DNA from 3 places in the Mesorhizobium sp. M1312 genome. Region 1 is predicted to be linked to each of the others. Evidence: riboswitches for the same ligand, from Rfam matches in the RefSeq annotation. Region 1 holds a riboswitch; each other region holds the start of a gene.

Region 1 (5,856 bases):
TCGTGCAGGATACCGAAGAAGATAAAACTGTCCGGCGTGGCAAGCCTTGTGGCAGCCGATATGGCGAGCGCCGCCCCGGCGACCATGGCGAAGCGTTTCCAGAAGCCGTTCCAGCGGATCAGTTTGCCATGGGCGAGGAACAGGCTGACGCCGACCAGGAACAGGAAGGTCGAAGCGATGCAGCGCGCGTAGAATTTCCACCAGCCGAAGGCGGTCAGGCCGGGATCGGTGTAGCCGAAGAATTCGAGATCCCAGGTGAAATGGTAGCTCGCCATGGCAAGCAAAGCGATGCCGCGGGCGACGTCGATGGCGATGATGCGCGTGGATCGGTCCTGAATGGTCGGCGTAGAAATGCTCATGGTCTCGCAATCTGATTCAGCACTGCAAGACGACTATCATGGTTGCCCAGGACAAAAGAAGGCGGGCCAAATCCCTTTGATGTTCAGGGCTTGGGTGAAAGCATTGCATGCCGCTCGCGTACCCAGTTGTGGAAGCGAAGCAATTCATATTCCTCGGGCATCAGCACGCCGGCGTTGTGGCGCATCGAGCGCAGGCCTTTCTGGTTGATCTCGCAGATATCGGCGTCTTCCTCCAGCACCTGGCTACCAAAGGCGACGATGTTGTCGATATCCGTCGTCGGATCGGCGATCGCTTCGGGCGAAAAAAGCCATTCGGCGGTCAGTTCGGTCTGCTCCGGTCCAAGCGGCACCAGCCGCACGGTCCTGACATAGTCGACATGGCCGACGATGAACATCGACGGCAGGTTGGTGGCATAGGTCTGCCCGGCGGAACGCTCGGCTGAAGTCAGGTCGGGAAAGACCGGGCCGTGGACGCGCCCGTCGCGCGACCATGTCTCGGCTCCGGCCCGCAGCCCGCCGGAAAACTCCGGGGCATCATTGCCAGCGTGACGGGACCATTCGGGGTCGTCGTGCCGCCCCATCAGACCGCGGCCATAGATCGGCACCAGCCGCGACAGGTCCTTGTGGACGCCTGGGCAATGCAGGCACTCGTTGAAGTTCTCCCAGAAGATCTTCCAGTCGCAGTTCATCACCTTGCGCAGCACATGGCCGGACACCAGCGTTTCCAGCGGCCAGTTGGCGAGATTGCCGGATGCCGGATCGAAGGATGTTTCGGCCGAACCGGCGGCATCTTCCCTGAGATTGATGAAGACGAAACCGCGCCACATCGACAGCGCCACGCGGTAGAGTGGATGATCGGCCTTGTCGAAGCCTTCAGGCAGCGATCTCGACGGCACGCGCACGAGATCGCCGCGCAGCGAATAGGACCAGGCGTGATAGGGGCAAGTGATGAGCCGCGCCTTCAGCCGCCCTTCGCTTTCCCGGCAAAGCTGCGAGCCGCGATGCCGGCAGGTGTTGTGTAAGGCGCGCAGCTCGCCGGTCTCGTCGCGCAGCACGAGGATCTCCTGCGTGCCGACACGGAAGGTCCTGAACGCCAGCGGCTGGGCAAGGTCGACCTCGCGGCAGACGAGCAGCCAGCTTCGATACCAGATGGCGTCGAGATCGCGCTGATAGGCCTCGATGTCCCAGTAGGCCGATGACGGCAGCGTCGGTTCAAGTCGCGTCAAACCGTTATAGGAATCGCGCTTGCTCGGGCTGGGTCGCATGACCGACTTCCTGTGGTGCCCCAGCCGACACCCGGCCGCGAAAATTGTCAATCGCGGGGCCGGCCGGCTGATCTGCCGATACGGCGCATTCGCGCTGGTAGCTGGCGGAATTTGGTTTGCCGGGCGCGACGATTCTGCCTATAGTCGCAGCTGTCGTCGGTTCCGTTTTGGAGCCGCGCATGATCCCGGAACCGGAATCGGTTCCGGAAAGGTCATGCGCAGAGTCTAAGTGTTAGAGCGTCCTTTGTGCGTCCATTCGGACGCACGGCGCTCTAAAGGGAATGCGGTGAGGGCGAATTGTTTGCCCAATGCCGTGGCTGCCCCCGCAACTGTGTGCGGTAGTCCTCTCCATGTGCCACTGAAGAGTTTCTTCGGGAAGGTGGGGAAGGGCGCTGATCCGCGAGCCAGGAGACCTGCCGGCGACAGGAGAACTGACTTCTATGCCCTCGGGTGGAGGGCGAAAGGACAAGACATGAATACCGCTTCCGTCTCGCTCGGCGCTTCCGTCTCCTCGCAGTCGCGCTTCATGCAGCTGGCGCTTGCTGCATTTCTCGGCATTTTCGTCATGGGCTTTGTCGGCTTCTCGCATATCGATGCGGTCCACAATGCCGCTCACGACTATCGCCATTCGATGGCGTTCCCCTGCCACTGACGAGAGGCTGACATCATGACACTGTTTCGCAACGTCGTGTTCATCGCGGCGATCGCAGGGCTAGTGGCTGGCGTCGTTCTCGCCTGCATGCAGGCCTACGCCACGGTGCCGCTCATCCTCAAGGCGGAAGTTTACGAACAGGCCGGCGGCGGCCACACGCATGACCATGCCGCCGCACCGGCAGCGCCAGACACCAATGCCATGAGCACCGCCGCATCGGCAGAAAATGCCATGAGCAGCGCCGCACCGATGCCGGCTGAAGCAGCCACCGAGGAAGACGAAGGCTGGGCGCCAGCCGATGGCTTCGAGCGCTTCGCTTTCAATGTCGTTGCGAATGTCGTCACCGGCATCGGCTTTGCGCTGATCCTGGTCGCCGCTTCGGAGTTCGCCGGCGGCATCGGCAATTGGCGTCAGGGCGTGTTCTGGGGCCTTGCCGGCTTTGCGGTGTTCACGCTGGCACCGAATCTTGGCCTGCCGCCCGAACTGCCGGCAATGCCGGCGGCCGATCTCACCCAGCGCCAGATCTGGTGGATGGCGACGGTGGTGGCGACGGCGGCCGGCCTCGGCCTGCTTGCCTTCCGCAAGTCGCTGCCGCTGGCGCTGATTGCCGTAGCGTTGATCGTGGCGCCGCATATCGTCGGCGCGCCGCAGCCCGACAGTTTCGAGTCGCCGATCCCGGAAGGCCTGCACCACCAGTTCGTGGTGGCGGTGACGCTGACCAATCTGGTGTTCTGGCTGGCGCTCGGCGCGGTCGTCGGCGTGGTGCGCGGCCGCTTGACCGGCACGACGACCGGCCTGCGCGACAGCTTTGCCTGATCGCGTTGCTTCCGGCGGGACGCTGACCCTAGTCATCGGCGGTGCGCGCTCCGGCAAGAGCGCGCATGCCGAAAGATTGGTGACGGCCTGTCCGGCGCCGTGGACCTATATCGCCACGGCGCAAGCCTATGACGGCGAGATGCGCGAGCGTATCGCGCTGCACCGGTCGCGGCGCGGCGAGGGCTGGACGACCATCGACGCGCCGCTCGATCTCGTCGGTGCGATCGAGACGCTGCCTGCCGACCGGCCTGTCCTGATCGACTGCCTGACTTTGTGGCTGACCAACCATATGCTGGCCGAAGATGACGTTGAGGCTGAATGCCGAGGGCTGGTGGATTTGCTGTCGCGGCCGCGCGGGCCGTGGTTCGTGGTTTCCAACGAGGTCGGCCAGGGCATTGTGCCGGACAATGCGTTGGCTCGCCGGTTTCGCGATGCCGCCGGCCGGCTCAACCAGCAAGTTGCGGCAGTGTCCGATACGGTGCTGCTGATGGTGGCGGGGCTGCCTCTCAAGGTGAAGTGACATGGCTGATACTATCGATCCCAAGGACGAGGAACGCCACCGCGCCAAGATGGCCAAGCGCAAGGCGGTGCAGGACGCCGAGGTCGCGGCAAAGACGGTCGAGAAGGGGCTGCTGATCGTCAACACCGGGCCCGGCAAGGGCAAGACCACTGCCGCCTTCGGGCTGGCGCTGAGGATGATCGGCTACGGTAAGCGCGTCGGCGTTGTCCAGTTCATCAAGGGCAAATGGCACACCGGCGAGAAGGACGCCTTTGCCGCTTTCGGCGATCGGGTCGTCTGGCACACGATGGGCGAGGGCTTCACCTGGGAAACCCAGGATCTGAAGCGCGACATCGCGGCAGCCGAGGCGGCCTGGGCCAAGGTGCTAGAGCTGATGGCCGATCCATCGATCAGCCTTCTGGTGCTCGACGAGTTGAACATCGCGCTGCGATACGACTACCTCGATCTGGAGATGGTGATAGCGGCGCTGAAAGGGCGCCGCGAAAACCTGCATGTCGTCGTCACCGGCCGCAACGCCAAGCCGGCGCTGGTCGATGCCGCCGATCTGGTCACCGAGATGGGCGTGACCAAGCATCACTTTTCCGCCGGCGTGAAGGCACAGCAAGGCATAGAGTTCTGAGAGGTTTTGCCCGCGCGCTGGGGTAGCGCAATGGCTTCAGACAAAGATAACCTCCAACTCATGTTGGAATGACCAATTGTCGATGTCGGCGCTGCCCCTCATCCGCCTGCCGGCACCTTCTCCCCGTATAGCGACGGGGAGAAGGGGCTTGTCGCGACCCTCGGCACCCTTTCTGCAACGCTGGAGATTGGCGAAATCCTTTGCGAAGGCGTTCTTCTCCCCGTCACTATACGGGGAGAAGTGCCCGGCAGGGCGATGAGGGGCAGCGCAAACCTGAAGCGATTGGCCACGTCGTGGCCCGAAATCAATTGCTTTGTGACGGCAGTTATGCTAGGAATTTATTCATGGTGCAGATTCGCGCCAGCGACCCGCCTTTGAGGCGGGTTTATGTTTTAGCCGATCTCGACCGGATTAAACGTCACGCAGCGATGACGATCACCGACAGCAAGCCGAACAGCGCGATCAGCAGAAAGTCGGCGACTCGGTAGAGTTTCAGCGCCCGCCTGATGTCCATGCTCTCGACATCGCGGCGGCCGCCTTCGCCCATGAACGCGTCGTCGACCATGACGCCGTCATAGGAACGCGGGCCAGCGAGCGCCAGGCCGAGCGCGCCGGCCATCGCGGCCTCCGGCCAGCCGGCATTGGGCGAGCGGTGCTTTTTCGCGTCTCGCTGCACGGTGCGCCAGGCATTGCCGGCATCGGCGCCTTTGACGAGGAAGGCGGCGAGCACGATGAGCAGCGCGGTCAGCCGCGACGCCGGCAGGTTGATCAGATCGTCGAAGCGCGCTGCTGCCCGGCCGAAAGCCTCGTGGCGCGGCGTGCGGTGGCCGATCATCGAATCAGCGGTATTGGCGGCCTTGTAAGCGACGCCGCCGGCCAGCCCGCCGACGCCGATCCAGAAGACGGGTGCGACGACGCCGTCGGAAAAATTCTCTGCCAGGCTTTCGATCGCCGCGCGGCAGACGCCGGGTCTGTCGAGCTTTTCTGGGTCGCGGCCGACGATCCGCGAGACGGCAACACGGCCGATGTCGAGTCCACCATTGTCGAGCCCGTCGGCGACCGCCTCGACATGCTCGGCCAGGCTCTTCTGTGACAGCAGCGATGTCGCCAAAATCGCCGTGAGGATCAATCCGGCCGGAATGCCCGCAAGCGTGGTTTCCACCGCGAACGCGATGGTGGCCGGCACCAGCACGATGATCAGCAGCGCCTCAACGCCGCGCCGCCGACGGACGGCGTCGGAATCGGTGGCGCGGTTGAGCCTGCGGTCGAGAAAGGATATCAGCCTGCCAAACCAGGTGACGGGATGGCCGATGGCGCCGAACAGCCAGGCCGGGTAGCCGACGGCGAATTCAATAACCAGTGACAGGAAAGCGGTCAGGATCGACATGAAGTCTCTTGATGGAACGGCGGCAGTGGTGGATCACGGCGGAAGCCTTGGCCGGGCGAGGACGCTTTTCCCCCGCGCGCCACAACCCTTCGTCGACCTCTCGACCGGTATCAATCCGCACTCCTATCCGTTTTTCGATCTGCCCGCCACCGCCCTGTCCAGATTGCCGGAAGCTGCGCGGGTCCGTGATCTGGCCGACATCGCGGCAAGCGCCTATGGCGCGCCATCGGCAGCGAAT
Region 2 (5,856 bases), on a different contig from region 1:
CAAGGGTCGCGACGGCTGCCGCACGCCGATGGTCTGGAATGGCGACGACAGCAATGGCGGCTTCTCCAAGGCAAAGCCATGGCTGCCCGTGCCCGCCAAGCACCTTTCGCAAGCGGTCGATGTGCAGCAGGGCGACGACAGCTCGCTGCTCGAACATTACCGGCGCTTTCTTGCCTTCCGCCGTCTGCATCCGGCGCTGGCCAAGGGCGATATCGACTTCATCGAAAGCCAGGGCGATACGGTCGCCTTCACGCGTCGCGAGGGCAATGAGCAGATCGTCTGCGTCTTCAATCTCGGCAGCCGACCGGCCGAAATCGATCTCGGCGGACGCTCGCTGCAACCCTTGCCGGGGCACGGGTTTTCGGGACAGACTGGCGTCGGCTCTATCCGTCTCGGCGGCTACGGCGCCTGGTTCGGGCGTATCAGCTAAATTTGCGATTCACTGGAGGGAATCATGGCCGATGTCACGCTAAGGCAAGTGAAGAAATCATACGGCAATCTCAACATTCTCCACGGCATCGACCTCGACATAAAGTCGGGCGAGTTCATCGTCTTCGTCGGCCCTTCCGGCTGTGGCAAGTCGACCTTGCTGCGGTCGATCGCCGGGCTTGAGGAAATCACCTCCGGCGAGCTCAAAATCGACGGCGAGGTGGTCAACGACGTGCCACCGTCGAAGCGCGGCATCGCCATGGTGTTCCAGTCCTATGCGCTTTACCCGCACATGACCGTCTACGACAACATGGCGTTCTCGATGAAGATCGGTAAGGAGAGCAAGGCCGAGATCGACAAGCGGGTGCGCCAGGCGGCGGAAATCCTGCAGCTGACCAAATATCTCGACCGCCTGCCGAAGGCGATGTCGGGCGGCCAGCGCCAGCGTGTCGCCATCGGCCGCGCAATCGTGCGCAACCCTAAAGTCTTCCTGTTCGACGAGCCGCTGTCGAACCTCGACGCGGCACTGCGCGTCGCCACCCGCATCGAGATCGCCAAGCTCAAGGAGTCGATGCCGGCTACAACGATGATCTACGTCACCCACGACCAGGTCGAGGCGATGACGCTGGCGGACCGCATCGTCGTGCTCAAGGAGGGCCATATCGAGCAGGTCGGCACGCCGATGGATCTCTACAAGAAACCCGGCAATCTGTTCGTTGCCCAGTTCATCGGCTCGCCGGCAATGAACATCCTGCCGGCGACGATCGATAAATCAGGCGACCCGACCGTCGTCAGTCATGTCGGCGGGCGCAAGGCGACGGTGCCGATCGCCACGCCGGCCTCAGCGAAGGGCGCTTCGGTGAGCTTCGGCGTGCGGCCCGAGGATCTGATGATCGCCACCGGGACGGACTACCTTTTCGAGGGAACGGTGGATTATGTCGAGCAGCTCGGCGAGGTTCAGCTCGTCTATGTCGACATCGGCCGCGCCGACCTGCCGCTGGTGACCAAGCTGCCCGGCAATGTCGAGGTCAAGCGTGGTGCTGCGCTGCGGTTGAATGCCGATGCCGGCGATCTGCATATTTTCGATGCCGACGGGCATTCCTTCACACTCCACAAGGCGGAAGCAAAGGCAGCCTGACGGCGGCAGCCAAACTGCTGGATACACGCAATTTGGCGATGGCAAAAACAAGATCGGCAGGCAAGGCCCGCCGCTCTTGTGCATTCAGCTCGCTGTTAGCGGCCGAACAAGTTCCGGTCGCTGCCCTCCGGGGCGGACTTCTGTACGTCGCCCGACGAATTGAGCAGCTTGTAGACCGGCGAGCCGGTATTGCCTACCGAGGACGTCTGCGTGTTGTCGACGTTGACGGTCGCCTGCTTGTTGATGTCGGTTCCGCCAACGTTGTCGTTGCGGGCATAGGCGCTGCCGGCAGCAATCAAAAGTGCGGCAGCGGTAAGAACGATCTTCTTCATTTCAGTACTCCTGGATTTTCTTTTTTCCATCAGCGGCCGGCCTGGTCTTGATAAAAGACAATGCCGCGGCCGCTGCTGGGATCGACATTAGTTGTTGCCGAAAAGATTACGGTCGCTGCCATTGACGGGCTTCTCGTCAGCCGGAACCGGATTCTGCGCCGAAGCCGAATTCTGAATCGAAGCGGTGTACGAGCTGTTGTCGACCGCAGCGGCCGGCTGGTTGGCGCCGTTCGATCCAAAATTGTCGCTGCCGGCAAAACCGCTGCCGGAGATGGCCAGAATGGCGGCGGTGGCAAGAATGATCTTCTTCATTTCTAGTACTCCTGAATTTTCAGATCCCGAGCGGCGGGCCTGGCCGCCGCTCTGTCTTGTTTGACCACGATCTTTTCCGAAAACCGGTTTCCACTTTTCGGGATCATGACCTGGGATCAGCTGTTAATTGTTGCCGAAAAGGTTGCGGTCTGCGCCCTGGACAACGGGCTTTTCAGCGTGAGTCGGCTTCTGAATGGAAGCCGTGTACAAGCTGTCGACCGCAGCGGCCGGCTGGTTGGCGCCGTTGGACCCATAATGGTCGCTGCCAGCGGCAAAGGCGTTGCCGGTGATGGCCAGAACGGCGACGGCAGTAAGAGCAATCTTTTTCATTTTTGGTACTCCAGTATCTTTAGTTTTCCGTCCGTCTAGCGGCGTGTCTTGGGAGGAATTCTCGTCGTTCGGACAGCCCCGATGTGGGAAGGCTATTCGGCAGATTCCAATCACGAAGTTGTTCCGTGTGGACCAAGAATCTACACCTTGAAATTGTACCAGAGGCTTCTAACGGCACCGCCTTACGTTTTGTTTTCAGACGGTTATGCCAAAGGGCGCCGTTCGACCATTGACGGATTGCCGAACCTGCGTTCACAGCGTCATGCACGCATCGTCAACAGAAACGAACCGTTCGGTTCGATTTTAGAAGCGGCTTAAAAAGCCGGTGCTGAGTTGTTGTCGAATCGTTAACCACTTTGGCGCCTGCAATGGGTAAATCCGGCATGCTTTCAGAACCGGCAGCGCTCGCAGCCGGGTGCAATTTCATCCCCCTCAAATCCCGGCCCACAGGTTTCGCCGGTCGTGTCGCGCCGCATGGATACGATGTCGCTTTCATGCCGACAGTCAGCCGGCCGTCATGATTAGATCACGCCATCTCAGGTGCCGCTTGGTGACGACGAAGCGGAGAATTGGGAAGCCGGTCAGAACCCGGCGCTGCCCCCGCAACGGTGGTGGAGTTCAAGTCGCAACGGGAGACCACTGGGCCACAAGCCTGGGAAGGTGTCGCGATGAGTCCGCAAGGACACTCCAGAGCCCGGAAACCAGCCCGAGATTTCTAGACTCGACTGATCGCGGTGGGCGGTCAAGAGGTGGATGATGCATGCCCGGCCCTGTCGCCGGCTGGCGGCCGATCCTCCCTCCATCACCACCAGTTCAGCTTTGGAGCGATGTGCGTCCATTCGGACGCACAAAGTAGGCTCCCGGACTTTGAATTGCGCATGGTGCTTTCCGAAATCGATTCCGATTTCGGGCCGATGCGACGGCTATGAGGACAGGACATGGATGCGCGCAACGACATGCTGAGGCTCTTGCACGGCCGCAGGGAAGGCTACTCGCTCGAGCAGCCCTTCTATACCGATCCCGATTTCTTCAAGCTCGACATGGAGCTGATCTGGTATCGCGACTGGCTGTTCATCGGCCACGATTGCGAGTTGCCGAAGCCGGGCAGCTACATCACCGCGCAGATCGGCGACTATCCGCTCGTGCTGGTTCGCGACCAGCAAGGCAAGATCAATGCGTTCCACAATTCCTGCCGGCATCGCGGCAGCCGCGTCTGCAATGCCGACAAGGGTACGGCGGCAAAGCTCGTCTGCCCCTATCACCAGTGGACCTACGAGCTGGACGGCCGGCTTTTGTTCGCAAGGCAGATGGCGGAGGGCTTCGACAAGGGCCAGTTCAGCCTAAAGCCAGTGGCTTGCGAAAGCGTTGGCGGCTACATCTTCATCTGCCTGGCCAAGGAACCCGCCGATTTCGCGCCGATGCGCGCCATGATCGAGCCCTACCTCCTGCCGCACCGGCTGCGCGAGGCAAAGATCGCCTTCGAATCGACCATCGTCGAGAAGGGCAACTGGAAGCTCGTCTGGGAGAACAACCGCGAGTGCTACCATTGCGCCGGTAACCATCCGGAACTGTGCAAGACCTTCCCGGAAGCGCCGACCGTGACTGGCGTGCAGGGCGCCGACAGCGATCCGGAGATGCTCGCGCACTGGGCGAAATGCGAGGCGGCGGGCTTGCCGAGCAGGTTCCGCATCGATCCGGCAGGGCAGTATCGTGCCACCCGCGCGCCGCTGCTGCGCGATGCCGTCAGCTACACGATGACGGGAAGACGCGCGGTGAAGAAGAACCTTTCCGACAGCGTTTCGACCGAGCGCATCGGCTCGCTGCTGCTCTACCACTATCCGACGACCTGGAACCATATTCTCGGCGATCATGCCGTCACCTTCCGCGTGCTGCCGATCAGCGCCACGGAAACGGCCGTCACCACCAAATGGCTCGTCCACAAGGACGCGGTCGAAGGCGTCGATTACGATCTCGCCGAACTCACCCATGTCTGGACCGAGACCAACGATCAGGACCGCCGCATCGTCGAGGAAAACGCCTTCGGCATCCTGTCGCCGGCCTACGAGCCCGGCCCCTATTCTGAACTGCATGAGGGCGGCGTCATCCAGTTCGTCGAATGGTACGCCTTCTTCATCGGGCCGCGGCTTGCCGAGGACGGCCGGGCGGCGTTGCGCAGCGTCGCCTGAGAAAGGTCAAGGGTATGAATGCGATGACAGACCTTGGCCTCTACCGCCATCTCGACGAGATGGCGCCCTGGAACGACAGGCTCCAGGTGCTGGAAGTGATCGGCGTCAGCGACGAGGCGCCGGACGTGAAGACCTTCACCTTCCGCTCCGACAACCAGACCTGGTTCCGCTACAGACCGGGGCAGTTCGTGACGCTGGAATTGCCGACCACCGAGGGCCCGCTGATGCGGACCTATACGCTGTCGTCCTCGCCGTCGCGGCCGTTCTCGATCGCGGTGACGGTGAAAGCGCAGGCCGGCAGCCTCGGCACGCGCTGGATGTTCGACAATCTGAAACCCGGCGTTCACGTGAAAGCCTATGGGCCGACCGGCGACTTTTCGCTGCACAGCCACCCCGCGGCTAAGTATCTGTTCATTTCGGCCGGCTCCGGCGTGACGCCGATGATGTCGATGCTGCGCTGGCTGAACGATTGCGCGCCATGGACCGATGTCGGCTTCGTCAACTGCGCGCGAAAGCCCGAGGAGATCATCTTCCGCAAGGAGCTCGAACTGCTCGGCAGCCGCATGCCGGGCCTGACGCTCGGCTTCATGATCGAGGAGCGGTCCAGCCGCGAAGGCTGGTTCGGCCACATGGGCCGGATCGACGCGATACGGCTGCCGCTGCTGGCGCCCGATTTTCGTGAGCGCGAAATTTTCTGCTGCGGTCCCGACCCGTTCATGCGCGCCGTGCGGCAGATGCTGGAGGCGGCCGGCTTCGAGATGGCCAATTACCATCAGGAAAGCTTTGCGGCCCCTGCGGTGGAGGAAATACCGGCTCCATTCGGTTTGCCGGCAAAGGGTGGGCCGGCAGAGGGCGGGGTCGAGGCGCCTGCCGAGGCCGCAACGCCGATCCGCTTTTCGCTTTCGGATGTCGATGCGGACTGCGTTGCCGGCCAGACCGTGCTGCAGACGGCGCGCGCATCGGGCGTGCGCATCCCGGCGGCCTGCGAGTTCGGTCTGTGCGGAACCTGCAAGGTGAAAAAGGTCTCGGGCACAGTCGAGATGAGCCACAATGGCGGCATCCTCGATCACGAGATCGACGACGGTTTTATCCTCGCCTGCTGCTCAAGGCCGCTGTCGGCGCTGGAAAT
Region 3 (5,856 bases), on a different contig from region 1:
CTTTACGAACTGATCGAGAACAACGCACTTGGTGTGCTGATAACCCATGGCCGGAGCGGTCTCGACGCCAATCACATCCCCTTCCAACTCGACACGTCACAGGGACAAAACGGTACCCTTCGCTGCCACGTCGCACGCAACAATCCAGTTTGGCAGGACCTGACGACCGGCGATGAGGTGCTCGTGGTGTTCCGCGCCGCCGACGCCTACATTTCGCCGCAGTGGTATCCGAGCAAGCAGGAGTTCCAGAAGCAGGTGCCGACCTGGAACTACCTCGTCGCACATGCATATGGATGGATCACAATCCACGACGACGAACGCTATGTCCGCCGCAATGTCGCCAAACTGACCCACAGGCACGAGGCGACCCAGCCTGTCCCGTGGAAGATGGGTAACGCGCCGAAGGACTTCATCGACACTATGGTCAAGGCGATCATCGGCCTGGAGATCGAGATCACCCGCCTTGTAGGCAAAGCCAAGCTCAGCCAGAACAAGGAGGCACGTGATATCTGCAATGCCGGCGAAATGCTGAACGCCCAAGGCGACCGCCGCGTCGGTCAGGCGATGCTTGCAGCCGCCGCCCGGAAGCCCAAACAAGGCTGAAGAGCGTGGCCCATCGCACTTTGATGAATGTCAGCAAAGCTTACCCTGGATGGTGCTGCGAAAAGCCGAGCGAACGATAAACGCCTGGCACACGAAATTGCACGTGCCGAAGGAAAGTGCACATTCTCGCTCGAGTGACTTATTTCAAAGGATGTGATCGCGTTTTGGCACATTCACGGCCCACATGCGGCAGCCGGTAACTCATCCCATGGTGAGCAACCAGGAAACCCTCCGGCCTACACTTTCTCCCGGAGCGCGCGTGCTGCAGCAACCATGTTCATGAGGGCAGGGCGGACCTCCTCCCATTTGCGTGTTTTGAGGCCACAGTCCGGGTTTACCCACAGTTGGGCATCCGACAGTCGCTCGCGGGCAAGCATGATGAGATCCGAAATCTCGCCGACTTCCGGGACGCGTGGTGAGTGAATGTCATAGACTCCGGGACCGATTTCGTTCGGATATTTGGAGCTCGTGAAGGCGTCCAGCAGTTCCATTTTCGAGCGCGACGTCTCAATCGAAATGACATCCGCATCCATTTCAGCGATCGCGTCGATGATCTCGTTGAACTCCGAATAGCACATGTGGGTATGGATTTGAGTCGAGTCCTTTACACCCGTTGAAGCGATCCGGAAGCATTCGACAGTCCAGTCGAGATAGACTTTCCAGTCAGATTTGCGCAGTGGCAATCCTTCGCGAAACGCGGCCTCGTCGATCTGGATCATCCTTGCGCCGGACCATTCGAGATCCGTCACTTCGTCGCGGATGGCGAGCGCGATCTGGCGGCATGCTTCGGAGCGGGGTACGTCGTCGCGAACAAAAGACCAGTTGAGAATGGTCACTGGGCCTGTGAGCATTCCCTTCACAGGGTTTTCCGTAAGCGACTGGGCGAATTGCCACCAGCGCAGCGTCATCGGATTGGGCCTCGATACGTCGCCGAAGATGATGGGGGGGCGCACGTAACGCGACCCATAGCTCTGCACCCAGGCATGCTGGGTGAAGGCGAAGCCGGACAGCTGCTCGCCGAAATGCTGTACCATGTCGTACGTTCGAACTCACCGTGCACCAGCACGTCCAGCCCGATCTCTTCCTGCCAGCGAATTGCAGCCTCGATCTCCTTCTTCATGAAGGTCTCGTAGTCGACATAGCTCAGCTGGCCCTTCGCATGAGCGGCCCGCGCCCTGCGTACCTGCGGCGTCTGCGGGAAGGACCCGATGGTCGTCGTCGGGAACGGCGGCAGCCCGAGCGTGCCGGCCTGGACTCTGGAGCGCTCGGCAAAAGCGCTCTCTCGTCGCTTCATGCTGTCGTCAATGCTGGCGATCCGCCGCTCAACAAGCGGGTCATGGATCTTCGTGGATGTCAGGAGAGTGGCGGCGGCCTCGGCAGACGCTTTCAACGCGCCCGCCACCGCATCCCTGCCTTGGGACAGGGCCCGGGCCAGCAAGACCAGCTCGTCGGTCTTCTGGGCCGCGAAGGCGAGCCACGACCTGATGTCCGCCTCGAGTTCCGTCTCCATGCGCAGGTCGATCGGCACATGCAGCATCGAGCAGGAAGGCGCGATCTCGACGCGGTCCAAGGGCCAGCCGGCGACGATCGGTTTGATGCGGTCGAGAATGGCGGGCAGGTTCGCACGCCAGACGTTGCGGCCATCGATCAAGCCAAGCGAGACCACCAGATCCTTCGGAGCGAGCCGACCCACCGTTTCCAGCTGCTCGGGAGCGCGCACGAGATCAATATGCAGCCCGGCCAGGGGCAGAGAAACCGCGGTTTCGAGATTGTCTCCCAGCGGCCCGAAATAGGTAGCCAGCATGATCTTCAGCTCGGGCGCGGCTTTTGACAGCTGGCCATAGGCGTATTCGAACGCAGCTCGTTCGTTCGGGTTCAGATCGAGGACAAGCGCTGGCTCATCGATCTGCACCCAATCGGCACCCGATAGCTTCAAGCTCCGCAGGAGTTGCGCGTAGACGGGCAGAAGCCGTGGTAGGAGCGCGATGGGATCGAAGCCTTCCGTAGGCGATTTCGCCAGCTTGAGGAAGGTGATCGGTCCAAGCATGACTGGGCGTGTGTGAATGCCGAGGGCTTTAGCCTCGAGGAAGTAATCAACCGGCTTCGTCGACGAAAGGGCGAACGTCTGATAATCGTCTAGTTCCGGCACAATGTAGTGATAGTTGGTGTCAAACCACTTGGTCATTTCCATCGCGGTTACACTAGGCCCACGAGCCGCGGGCTGGTGACCAGCGTGTCCACAATCCTCCGTCTGACCTTGGTTGCCGCGCGCCATGGCGAAGTAAATGTCGAGTGGGACCTCGCCGCCATTCCAGGCGTAACGGGCTGGCACGGCGCCGACCATGACTGCGGTGTCGAGCACATGATCGTAGAGCGAGAAGTCGTTCGACGGGATTTTCGACACGCCGCGATCGCGCTGCTCCTCCCAGCTGGCGGCACGCAGCGCCTTCGCAGTGGTGAGAAGGTCGCCAGCGGAAGATTTTCCGGACCAGTAGCTTTCAAGCGCGAATTTCAGTTCTCGCTTACGACCGAAGCGCGGCACGCCGAGCGTTGCTACAGGAATTTGCTGAGAGACAGTCATGCCAACCCCGATGGTTGGGGCGTCGGTGACAAGGAAGGCGCTAGCAGGCCGGCACGAACGCCAGGCTGCAGCGGCCACCGAGACACCCCGCCCGTGGACGTAACTCGCCGTGGCAGGTCTCCTGGCTCGCGGGTCATAGCTTCTACCCGTCTTCCCAAGGCTATTCGCCTCAGTGACACGAGTGGAGTTGGCTCGCCGCTAACAGTTGCGGGGGCAGCGCCGGCATCGCACCGGCTTCCCTCTTAGCTCCGCTGCGGCAGCGCCGTACGGAGAACCACGACATGGGAGACAATTACAGCAGTTCGCTTCCTTGTCAACGTCGCATAAAGAAATGTTTATGTCGTTATGTTAAATTCCGGTTGCATTTTTCCCAAAGGTCGTCTCGAAAGCGAAGACTGTGGGAGCCTTGAGCGGCCGGTAAATCAAAGCAATGACGCACAGCGGTCCAGGAGGATAGGAGTTCGTCGGCTGCCGGCGGCAACCATACCGCTAAGCGCCGTGGTGCTGCTTCCCGCATCATGCGAACGCCACGGCGTCGAACTTCGTTCCGAGGTTCCGACCGCTTCTTTGGTGATCTGCTCGCGACTATATTCGGCTCAATGGCGAGGCTGTTGCCCATGTGGAAGGTGTTGGCCGTGATGCCCTCGGTGATACGACACAACGACTTCGAGGGGAGCACCCCCGCTGCAGCGGCGTGTTGCGAAGTGATCGAGGCCAATGTCTCGAACTGCTTGTTCGCAGCCCACCGGCTCAACGGAACCCGGCTTAAACCACCGGGCCAGCTCAAGTCCTGTCCAAATGAGGCCTGAGCGGCAAATCGTCGTGCACGCGCACGGTTTGGCGTTCGATCTTGTGATGCGTCTTGGGCGGGCAATCGCCACGGTGCAGCGCTTCCAGGCGCGCAACGATTTCGGTCATCCCGGGTCTGCCTATTGTTGTGGCGAACATACTCGACCCAGGTTGGCACATGATAGCACTCGGTCCATAGTTCGGGCTTTTCCAGGTCACGCAGCAACGCCCATTGTCTGGCGCCATCTCGCAGCCGGGCTTTTCGCCACGATGTCATCACACTGAGAAATTCTGGGACATCTCTCTGATCGATACGATAATCGACCATCACCATGATCGGACCGCTTCGTGGCCGCAGGTCAAGTTGCAGCGTCGGTTCGCTGAACTTGTTGGTCGGATCCAGATTGAGCGTTTCGAAATCCGGCTGAGGCAGAACGATCCCCATCAGTCCACCAATCACAAGAACCACGCTGGCCACGAGGAAGGCTCCCGAAACACCTTGGACATCCGCCAGTTCGCCCCAAAGCCAGCTTCCCGCCGCCATGCCGCCGTATGTGGCCGTCTGATAGAGAGACAGGGCGCGTCCAACCACCCACCGCGGCGCCGAAAGCTGCACTGTGACGTTAAACAGCGAGAATGATTGAATCCAAGCCGCACCGGCCGGCATGAGGAGGAGACAGCTCAGCCAAACGTGCTCACTCCATGCCAGAAAGAAGCAGCTGATCGCCAATATAAAGAACGCACCGCGAATGACCCATTCGTTGGAGAGAACTTCTCGGACCCGCCCGATGAGGAGCGCGCCGCAAATCGCTCCCAGGCCGAAGAAGCCGAGCATCACGCCGTAGGTGACTGCGGTCCCTTTGATCTGTTCGCGCGCAACCAACGGCAGGAGAGCCAAAATGACAACGGCGGTGAGGCCGAAAATGAAACTCCGGCACATCACCTTGAGAAGGTTCGGCGACAAGAGCACGTAACGGAAGCCCGCCGCCATCGCACTGCCGAAAGCCTCCCGCGGCAGCGCTTGTCGTGCCCGTACGGCTTTCCACCGCAACAGCGCAGTGATCAGAGCGAAGTAGCAAAAGACGTTGAAGAGGAACGCGAAGGCCGCACCCGCTGTGGCCACGATTATGCCGCCAATCGCCGGCCCGATGCTGCGCATGAGATTGTAGCTCATGCCGTTGAGCGCAACCGCGCTCGGCAGGTGTTCGCGAGGCAGGATATCTCCCATCGAGGCTTGCCAAGAGGGATCGTGCAATGCCCAACCACAGCCGATCAAGAAGGTGAGACCCAGAAGGGTCCAGGGTGTCATTTCCCCCGCATAGGTCAGGAACGCCAGGAAGGCGGATACGCAGACCATCAGCAGTTGCGCAGTCAACATGATCCGGCGACGATCAAAGTTGTCCGCGAGCGCTCCCGCCGCGAGCGAGAAGATCATGTAGGGGAGGGTGGTCGATGACTGGACGAGCGCCACCATTCCATGGGAGGTGGTGATGCTCGTCATCAGCCAAGCCGCCGCCACACCTTCCACAAGGGTGCCAAGGTTCGAAACGAGTGCAGCCGACCATAGCGAACGGAAGGTCTTGTGCTGAAAAGGAACGAGTGAAGATGTTCTCTTCGCCATTGTGGGAAGCTTCGGGATCGACCGCGGGGCTGGATTTGTTTCGCCTCACTCAACCATGGCCTCGCCGTACAAGCCAAGCAGCCACAGTGGCGCGCCTGCTAACCCAGAAAACTTGGCGGCCTAACAGGCATGCGCAGGACGCGCGAAGCCGCTCAAATCTCCCCAGATGGGTCAGCCATCGAAGACCGGCATCACTTGCCCGTTGAGCGGCTATACGATAATGCTCCGCGCTAAGCAGGAAGCGCCAAAAATTCGAGCGGCG

What was found. Region 1 has a riboswitch for cobalamin ahead of NKH36_RS03615 (CbtB domain-containing protein). Riboswitches for the same ligand answer to the same signal wherever they lie in the genome.
Region 2: linked by a shared signal. The riboswitch ahead of NKH36_RS01310 (aromatic ring-hydroxylating oxygenase subunit alpha) and the one ahead of NKH36_RS03615 (CbtB domain-containing protein) in region 1 are both predicted to bind cobalamin.
Region 3: linked by a shared signal. The riboswitch ahead of metE (5-methyltetrahydropteroyltriglutamate--homocysteine S-methyltransferase) and the one ahead of NKH36_RS03615 (CbtB domain-containing protein) in region 1 are both predicted to bind cobalamin.

The regions. Positions count from the first base shown of each region.
Region 1 covers NZ_JAMYLQ010000002.1:185,416-191,271, reverse strand. The annotation lists gene NKH36_RS03625 (acetyltransferase domain-containing protein) at 1-359, opposite strand, end outside; gene NKH36_RS03620 (aromatic ring-hydroxylating oxygenase subunit alpha) at 443-1,624, opposite strand; cobalamin riboswitch at 1,857-2,059, shown strand; gene NKH36_RS03615 (CbtB domain-containing protein) at 2,097-2,276, shown strand; gene NKH36_RS03610 (CbtA family protein) at 2,292-3,092, shown strand; gene cobU (bifunctional adenosylcobinamide kinase/adenosylcobinamide-phosphate guanylyltransferase) at 3,115-3,612, shown strand; gene cobO (cob(I)yrinic acid a,c-diamide adenosyltransferase) at 3,614-4,231, shown strand; gene cbiB (adenosylcobinamide-phosphate synthase CbiB) at 4,650-5,618, opposite strand; gene cobD (threonine-phosphate decarboxylase CobD) at 5,617-5,856, shown strand, end outside.
Region 2 covers NZ_JAMYLQ010000001.1:254,974-260,829, reverse strand. The annotation lists gene bglA (beta-galactosidase BglA) at 1-430, shown strand, start outside; gene NKH36_RS01330 (ABC transporter ATP-binding protein) at 455-1,567, shown strand; gene NKH36_RS01325 (DUF680 domain-containing protein) at 1,663-1,899, opposite strand; gene NKH36_RS01320 (DUF680 domain-containing protein) at 1,987-2,211, opposite strand; gene NKH36_RS01315 (DUF680 domain-containing protein) at 2,335-2,541, opposite strand; cobalamin riboswitch at 3,063-3,265, shown strand; gene NKH36_RS01310 (aromatic ring-hydroxylating oxygenase subunit alpha) at 3,480-4,727, shown strand; gene NKH36_RS01305 (FAD-binding oxidoreductase) at 4,751-5,856, shown strand, end outside.
Region 3 covers NZ_JAMYLQ010000058.1:6,978-12,833, reverse strand. The annotation lists gene NKH36_RS33510 (FMN-binding negative transcriptional regulator) at 1-603, shown strand, start outside; partial or broken gene metE (5-methyltetrahydropteroyltriglutamate--homocysteine S-methyltransferase) at 840-3,184, opposite strand; cobalamin riboswitch at 3,279-3,478, opposite strand; partial or broken gene NKH36_RS33500 (MFS transporter) at 3,968-5,594, opposite strand.